2 regions of the Paenibacillus amylolyticus genome follow, and region 1 is predicted to be linked to the other one. Evidence: predicted binding sites of a transcription regulator. Region 1 holds the regulator's gene; the other holds the start of a gene.
The links. The regulator LexA, encoded in region 1, represses DNA repair genes until DNA is damaged. The targets are predictions, from matches to a motif close to CGAACATATGTTCG.
Positions count from the first base shown of each region.

Region 2: a site for LexA is predicted at 2,210-2,223, ahead of recA (recombinase RecA). Genes of this name have one in related genera too.

Region 1 is NZ_CP145892.1:4,016,260-4,020,859, reverse strand. It holds gene V6668_RS17850 (aldehyde dehydrogenase) at 146-1,447, shown strand; gene lexA (transcriptional repressor LexA) at 1,553-2,179, opposite strand; gene V6668_RS17840 (LysM peptidoglycan-binding domain-containing protein) at 2,476-2,853, shown strand; gene V6668_RS17835 (DUF896 domain-containing protein) at 2,949-3,158, shown strand; gene V6668_RS17830 (hypothetical protein) at 3,284-3,793, shown strand; gene V6668_RS17825 (HAD family hydrolase) at 3,822-4,600, shown strand, end outside.
Region 2 is NZ_CP145892.1:2,600,134-2,604,733, reverse strand. It holds gene V6668_RS11790 (regulatory protein RecX) at 56-793, opposite strand; gene recA (recombinase RecA) at 1,076-2,140, opposite strand; gene V6668_RS11780 (competence/damage-inducible protein A) at 2,384-3,640, opposite strand; gene pgsA (CDP-diacylglycerol--glycerol-3-phosphate 3-phosphatidyltransferase) at 3,748-4,335, opposite strand.

The DNA of each region.
Region 1 (4,600 bases):
CATTCACTCATTTAAAATTCCAACCATCGTTCAAATACATACAAATGGATGTTTCATTTGTATGTTGAAAGTTTCATATAGAAGAGGTATACTTTAATTAAATTTTAAACAATTTAATTTTAAATAATTAATTGGAGATGTTAATATGGATCAGGCAAAACAACTGGTGACAGATCAACGTACATTTTTTTATACAGGACAAACTAAAAATATTGAGTATCGGATTAATTCACTTCAACAGCTTAGAAAAGGAATTGAAAAGTATCAGCAACGGATTCAAGATGCACTTCGGGCAGATTTGAACAAATCAGAGGCGGAAGCTTACGGTTCCGAGATTCGCATTGTTCTGGGTGAACTGGATTTTGCATTAGAACACCTGCAGGAATGGGCTGTACCAAAACAAGTCCCAACCAATTCGGCTATGCCGGATGGGGTGAGCACCATTTACCCTGAACCATACGGAGTGGCTCTTATTATTGCACCTTGGAACTATCCTTTCCAACTGGCCTTTGGTCCACTGATTGGAGCAATTGCAGCCGGTAACTGTGCAGTTATCAAGCCTTCTGAATTAACACCAGCGGTATCTCGTCTGACATATGATCTGATTCAGGAGATCTTCCCTCAGGAGTATATCGCCGTTATGGAAGGGGAAGTTGAAGCCAGTACAGCATTGTTGAAAGAGAAGTTTGATTATATTTTCTTCACAGGAAGCACAGGTGTTGGTCGCATTGTTATGAAGGCAGCTGCGGAGCATTTGACTCCTGTAACCCTGGAGCTAGGGGGCAAGAGTCCTGCTATTGTCCATAACGATGCAGAACTGAAGCTGGTGGCCCAGCGTATTGTTCGTGGTAAGTTCCTGAATGCAGGCCAAACTTGCGTTGCTCCGGATTATTTGCTTGTACATGAACAAGTTCATGACGAATTGATCAATCTGATTGGCGCAGAGATCAAAGATAAATTTGGGGACGATGTGTTACAGAACGCTGATTTCCCGCATATTGTTAACTCGCGTAACTTTGATCGGTTGTCGAAATTCCTAACAGATGGCAAAACGCTGATTGGTGGACGTTCTGTACGAGAGCAGTTGCTCATTGAGCCGACTGTACTTGGAGATGTGAACTGGGAATCAGCTGTCATGCAAGAAGAGATCTTTGGTCCGATTCTTCCTGTATTTACGTACAGTGACCTGAATCCTATGCTAGATGAGATTGTTCGCCGGCCAAAACCATTGGCGCTATATCTCTTCACACAGGATGAGCAGCTGCAGGATCAGGTTCTGAATCAAGTATCCTTCGGTGGGGGATGTATTAATGACACACTTTCTCATATGACTTCACACTACCTCCCGTTTGGTGGTGTAGGAGAGAGCGGTATGGGCTCATATCACGGACAACAGAGCTTTGATGTGTTCTCGCATCACAAGAGTGTTCTGAAACGCAGTGAATAATTAGCCGCTAAAATAACATAAACATGAAAAAAAGAGGTTGTCCTGTTGATCAGGATAACCTCTTTCGTATTTCATTACATCTAGTTTTGTTACTCAAGTTAAATATTAATGAATATCTCGGAAAAGGCCAATGACTTTACCCAGAATACTAACATGTTTCAAACGTAAAGGTTCGAAGGTCGCATTCTCCGGTTGAAGGCGAATATGATCTTTCTCTTTATAGAACGTTTTCACTGTAGCTTCATCGTCTTCAGTCATTGCAACGACGATATCACCGTTATCAGCAGTTTGCTGTTGACGGACAATAACGTAATCTCCGTTAACGATTCCAGCTTCCACCATGCTATCTCCGACTACCGAAAGCATAAACACTTTCTGTTCGCCTACATAATGTGTAGGAAGAGGGAAGTAGTCTTCAATGTTCTCGGTTGCAGTGATTGGAACCCCGGCTGTAACCTTACCAACAACAGGAATACGTGCAACGCTATGAGCAAATTGATGAGAATGCTCAGATTCTTCTTGGCTCAAAAGCTCAATGGCTCTTGGCTTGGTAGGGTCGCGTCGGATCAAACCTTTTTTCTCCAAACGATCCAAATGTCCATGTACTGTTGAGCTGGAAGCCAGTCCAACCGCTTCACCAATTTCCCGTACGGAAGGAGGATACCCCTTCAACCGGACTTCATTTCGTATAAACTCCAGAATAGCCTGCTGCCTGCTGGATATCTTCGACATACCGTATCAACCCCATTTTAGTAACGTTTGGGAAAATTATAACATAGAACCTCCGTTCGTACAAACATAAGTTCTAAATAAAATAGCATTAAATCAGTGTTTTTTAGCTTATAGAACAGAAATTGTCCAAAAGTCAGAGCATAATACTGCAAATGTTTTGTAAAAGGACTTGAAATAAGATATTTCTCCTTCAAAAAAGAAGCGAACAATTGTTCTAAAAATCTATTGAACAAAACAAGTGTTCGTGTTATATTGATTCCAACAGATAGGAACAAACGTTTGGAGGCGGGTATTTAATGAGATATTCTACTTATCAAAGCATTTATGAACCAATGAATTCGGAACTGGTGAAGTCTAACATAGGGAACTACAAGAAGGTTTTAGCGCGTTTCAAGATTTCTTCATGGATGTTAAAGGTAGTCATTACCTCTATGATTATATTTATTGGATGCAGCACCGTTTTAACTGTATTTGCCGGCAATGAGAATGCTGTTCTGCCTGGAGGAAAGATAGCTGTTTCACAAGGGGAAACATTATGGAGTATTTCTTTGGAACATAAACCGACGAATATGGATACACGTATATATATAGAAGCAATTAAGAAAGTGAATCAACTTCATACAACTTCCATCCAAGTGGGACAAGTACTAGCTCTACCGCAATTTGCAGAATAAAATGCACATCAATGAGTGTTAGCGCGTGTCAGCTTGACAAGCAGCCTTTATAATGGCAAAGTTAATATGACTTTGTATTTTTGGAGGGGACAAGCTTGGATATAGATAGTCTGGTAGCACGCATTAACGAATTGGCTCGTAAGCAAAAGTCCACTGGATTGTCGGAGGAAGAGCTTGCTGAACGTGCCGAGCTAAGAGAGATTTATTTGAGTAATATTCGCAGCAATTTCAGACAACAACTGGATACCATTGAGATTGTTGATGATGAGAATGACAAAGGCCACCAAGGCAAACTCAAACACTAACGAAACCTAATGATATCATTATGATATTTAGGTTTCTTCCTGGTATTTTGAGTGTACAATTTATAGGGGGAAATGTAGGTTTGCAATTATGTAAGCCGATACAAAGACACATAAGGGGGATTCTCATGTCGCGTTCGTTCGAGAGAACGGTTAAGAAAAATTCCAAGCAGTTAAATCAGCAACGCAAAAAAAGTGGTCAACCAATCACAGGTACACCAGGTGAAGAAGTCTTTAAGGGACGCAGTCTTTTGTTCCCTATATTTTTGATTGGTCTCGCCTTTTTGTATCTGTTTATGAGCACGTTCCTTGTGCAAGCTCCAATGACAACTTGGGACTGGGTGACCATGCTGCTTTACGTATTTTTGGCAGTCATCTTCATGCTTCGACGTCCATACATCAAGATTAGCAGTAATCGGATTATAACGACGAAGGGTAATCGTGAACGTTCAATTGGGGTTGACGATATCGTCAAATTCAGAATTGAACCAGGTACAGTTGTTATCGAACATAACAGTCGCGGGAAAAGATGGGTGTTCACCAAGTTATTGAACCGTTACGATACAGATGCGATTGCAGAACGTTTGCTGAAGTTTGCAAAAGCACACCAGATCACCGTGGAAACCGTCGAAAAGTAATTATTGCATAAAGGGGTAGATGATCGGAATGGCGTTAAAAGCGATTTTGTTCGACCTAGATGATACTTTATTATGGGATGACCGTAGTGTTCGAGAAGCTTTTCATGAGACTTGTCTAATCGCAGCGAAAGAGACTGGGGTTAAACCAGAAGAACTTGAAGAAGCTGTTCGTAATGAGGCACGTGGACTGTATGAATCATATGAAACCTTTCCTTTTACTAAAATGATTGGAATCAATCCGTTTGAAGGCCTTTGGGCTAACTTTACTGGTGGGGATCAACCTGAGTTCCGTCAGTTGGAACAACTTGCTCCAGTTTACCGTAAAGAATCATGGCGTCGTGGCTTGTTGAAGTTGAGTATAGATCGGGAAGATCTTGCTGAACAACTGGCCGCACAGTTTGGAGTAGAACGGAGATCCAGACCTCATGTATACGAAGAAACGATGGATACCTTGCGTCAGTTACAAGGAAAGTACAAACTGTTGTTGTTAACAAACGGTTGTCCTGCTTTGCAACAAGAGAAGTTGGATGGTGTACCTGAATTGACTCCTTTCTTTGATGAGATTATTATCTCGGGTAACTTCGGAAAAGGAAAACCAGATCCGTCGATATTTGAACATGCTTTGAGTAAACTGGGTGTTAAACCCGAAGAGAGCATGATGGTTGGAGACAAGTTAACGACTGATATTCGTGGTGCTTTATCATCTGGCATCCAATCCGTATGGATTAACCGTGAGCATAAGACCAACAATGAAGAGTATGCGCCAGACCATGAAATAACACATTTATCGGAATTAAATCAGCTTAT
Region 2 (4,600 bases), 1.4 Mb from region 1:
TTAGTATTTGACGAAAGAAATTGTCAAGAGAATGCAGTATAGAGACTCTAGTCTGCTAATCCCATAACAACGCTTCGTCATCTTCAGGGTCCCCAGCCTCATCTTCTTCAATTAAACAATTCACGACCTTGCGCACCATATCCATTGAAAAACCACGTCTCATTAGGAAGGGAAGCGTTTTATTTTTCTTCTCTTTGACGTCCCCTTTGACCTGATTCCATTTTTTGCGTCCGGCACTCAAAGCAGTCTCAAATTCCGCATCTGTACTTATCCCTTCTAGTGCCTCAACAATGAGATCATTGGCAATGCCCTTTTGACGCAGCTCTTGCCTTATCCACAGTTTTCCCTTCCGCTTGCCCTCCATACGCTGTCTTGTCCATTCCTTCGCAAATAGATCGTCATCCACCAGGTTCTCCCGCTCAAGCCGATCCAGCGCCTCTTCAATCAAAGGTGCAGCAAACTCCTTCTGACGAAGTTTCTGACTTAATTCATGGCGCGTACGTGGCTTATGCTCCAAAAAACGCAGAGACTGTGCATACGTCCGCTGTCGCTCGTCAGCTAGAATGATATCTTCCAGATCCTTCTTCATAAACGTATTACCTTGAGTCATCCTGTATTTAATCATCACATCTTCAAGAACCGTAATGGAGTGGATGCCAAAAGTGATTCGATAACGAGCTTGCCTGCTCTTCGTTCGTTCTACACGTGTAATAATAAGTTCTTCGTTGTCCGGAAATTGGGATAGGCCATCCTGTTCTGCTTCTTCATATAAATCCTCGTCATGTTGATCCATTCTGGTCTCCCCTTTCATAACATTTTCATTCTGACTACGCCAAACACACCTTCAGATAAGACGAAGAACACCAATAATACAAAAGACCGGGAACTCTACCCGGCCTTTACTCCACAGTTAGCGTGCTAACAGCCCCTGTCCATTGGGACAGGGGCTGTTAGACAGCACGAGTACTCCCACTACAATCCATTATCCAGATTGATCCAAGCTCAATCAGATAAGTTTACGGAGTCCAGTGGGGAACACCCTCAGGGTCCTCCCTACAAGGGAGGTTTTGAGAGATTACTCGTTGATTTCAAACAGTTCTTGTTCTTCTGCTGCTTCTTTTTGTTGCTCTTCACTAGTTGGCGCAGGAACTGCAGTAACCAAGTTACTGGCTACACGAATTTTTTGTTCAATGATGTCAGCAATATCTTTATGCTCTTTCATGAACTGCTTTGCGTTCTCACGGCCTTGTCCTAAACGCTCGCCTTCGTAGGAGTACCAAGCACCACTTTTATTAACGATGTCCAGCTCTGTACCAATGTCAATGATACTGCCTTCTCTCGAGATACCCTCGCCATACATGATATCCACTTCCGCTTGTTTAAACGGAGGTGCCACTTTGTTTTTCACAACTTTAATACGAGTACGGTTACCAATCATGTCATTGCCTGATTTGATACTCTCAATACGACGCACATCCAGACGTACTGTGGAATAAAACTTCAGAGCACGACCACCAGGTGTTGTTTCCGGGTTACCAAACATAACGCCGACTTTCTCACGAAGCTGGTTAATGAAGATTGCGATTGTTTTGGATTTGCTGATTGCACCAGACAGTTTACGCAGCGCCTGAGACATCAAACGCGCTTGCAAACCAACGTGTGAATCGCCCATTTCGCCTTCAATCTCTGCTTTTGGAACCAATGCGGCTACAGAGTCAATAACGACGATATCTACTGCACCACTGCGTACAAGAGCTTCTGCAATTTCCAGCCCTTGCTCACCCGTATCTGGCTGAGACAGAAGCAATTCATCAATATTAACACCAAGTTTGCTTGCATACTGTGGGTCAAGAGCATGCTCGGCATCGATAAATGCAGCTTGTCCACCCGCTCTTTGTACTTCAGCGATAGCATGCAATGCTACGGTTGTTTTACCAGAGGATTCAGGTCCATATATTTCAACAATACGGCCTTTAGGCAAGCCGCCTGTTCCTAATGCAATATCCAAAGCCAAGGAACCACTGGGAATAATTTCCACATTCATATGAGTGGACTCACCCAGTTTCATGATGGATCCTTTACCAAATTGCTTCTCTATTTGACGGAGCGCCATATCAAGCGCGGCACGACGGTCTGACAATAAGCTCACACCCTTTACTGTTTATAAGATAATGATACCTTGTTTTAACACGTTTGCCAAGCTTTTTTTCGAACATACATTCGTTTTTTTTGTAAAGGCCGAGGCGCCTCTTCCTCAAGGAAACTTTCCATTAAACAGAAAAAAGAACCGTAAACAAGGCTGTAAAGCCTAATTCTACGGTTCTTCCGTCTTCCTTAATTATACTTGCTTGGAACTGTAAATGCAATCGAAGCTATTAACTAATCAATCCATCGCCACAAGTTTTTGCCATAAGCGATAGAGAATCGCTTTGGCTGAACGAATGCGAACCGTCTCGCGATTACCATTAATACGCAGCTCATGAATTTCCGTCTCTTTTCCACGTTCAGCAAGAGCGATGAAGACAAGTCCGGGTGGTTTGCGTTCCGAATATCCCGGTCCAGCTACACCGGTAACAGCCAAGCCAAAATCAGCATCGCCAATCATGCGGATCTGCTCAGCAAGCACTTTTGCAACCTCTGGACTTACCGCCCCAGGTGCATCTTCACCTTCCAGATAATCATGAGGCACATTCAGCAACTTTTCTTTAATTTCATTGGAGTAACAAACAATTCCACCTTTGAGCATTGACGCACTTCCGGGTACAGAGGTCAGACTTTGCATGACAAGCCCTCCTGTACAGCTCTCAGCAGCGCTGAGCGTCAGCCCCATGTCAGACATCATAGTTACAATCGTGTACTCTATAGGCACATCCTCGTTCGCGTAGAGATGTTCTGTCAAACGCTCCCGAATCTGAACTTCCATCGCATCCAGCTTCAGCTTCGCCTCTCCCTCACTCTCAGCCTTTGTGGAGACACGTACCGTAACTTCGCCTTCGCTCGCGTAAGGAGCAATCGTAGGGTCTGTCTGCGCGTCAATCAGATCCAGAAGTCGATCTTCCAGAGCAGATTCACCAATACCTGCGAATTTGAGCATTCGGGAATAGATCGGCATCTCTTCTGTGAGTACATGCTGGAACAGCCAAGGTTTGACTTCCTGTTCAAACATTGGAATCAACTCTTTAGGTGGTCCAGGCATCACAACATAATATTTGTCATTGTCAGAAATCGCATTTCCTGCCGCGAGGCCCGTTTCATTGGCCAGAGGTGTTCCGCCATCAATAACGATCGCCTGACGTCGGTTATTCTCTGTCATATCCACATTACGATCTCTGAAAAAGCTCTCAATTTTGTCCATTGCCATTCGATCTGTATGCAGCTTCCGGTTAAGAACAGCTGCGAGCGCATCCTTGGTCAGATCATCTTGTGTAGGTCCGATGCCACCGGAAAATAAAATAACGTCTGCACGGCTCTGCGCAATGCGAATAGCTTCACTAAGTCGGTTCAGGTTATCCCCAACCACCGTTTGGAAATATACATCGATCCCCATCGCAGCCAATTCACGGGATAGGTATCTGGCATTGGTATTGACGATTTGTCCAAGCAGTAGCTCTGTGCCAACTGCAATGATTTCTGCCTTCATTGAGCATCCTCCTGTACACGTGGTGAGTGATCAAAGGGCAATAGGATAATTTCCTATTGCCCCTGACCCAATGCTTCCTTCATGATTACCCATTTAAGAACAAACCATTATGCTTTTGTTAAATGAAGCAAATTTTTGTTTTTGATAAAGTAATCGATACCCGACCAGATGGTAATAAGCGCTGCTGCCCATACCGCGATAATATCGACGTGAATACCCGTGTATGAAAACGGGAAATTGTTCAACAGCAACAGCACAATCGCCACAATCTGCACTACAGTCTTCAGCTTGCCCCAAGCACTAGCGGCAACAACCGAACCATCCAGCAATGCAATTTGACGCAAGCCGGTAACTGCGAATTCACGACTAATAATCACAACTGCAATCCAGGAATCCAGCTTGCCCATCTCCACAAGCGAGATCAAAACTGCAGTAACCAGCAACTTGTCTGCGAGTGGATCGAGCAGTTTCCCCAGATTGGTAACCATGTTATTTTTCCGCGCAAGGTATCCGTCAATTCCATCTGTGCTTGCGGCGATGATAAAAATAACAGCAGCAATCAGTTGATTATACGGAAGCGACAAGCTTCCAAGCTGCAACGGCTCTGGATAAAATGGAAAATCCACGAGCAGGAACACCATCAAAAAAGGGATTAAGCAAATTCGTGCAAGCGTAATCCGGTTGGGTAAATTCACAAGACGCCCTCCCTCATATCCTCCATTACTCCAAACAATCATCATAATCCCGTTATCATCATCCGGAACATGAAATGTACAGTTTCAATGTCAATCCATATTAACATGATCCCACTATGTAGAAACGCAAAAAATAAAGTCAACCGCTCAAAAGCAAAACGCTTTAAACGTTCCGGTGACTTCCAGAAGATGTACTGCTTTTCACAAAGTCAGCAAACGATGAGGACTGGACTTGATGCTTGACTGCCAGCAATGCACACTTAGT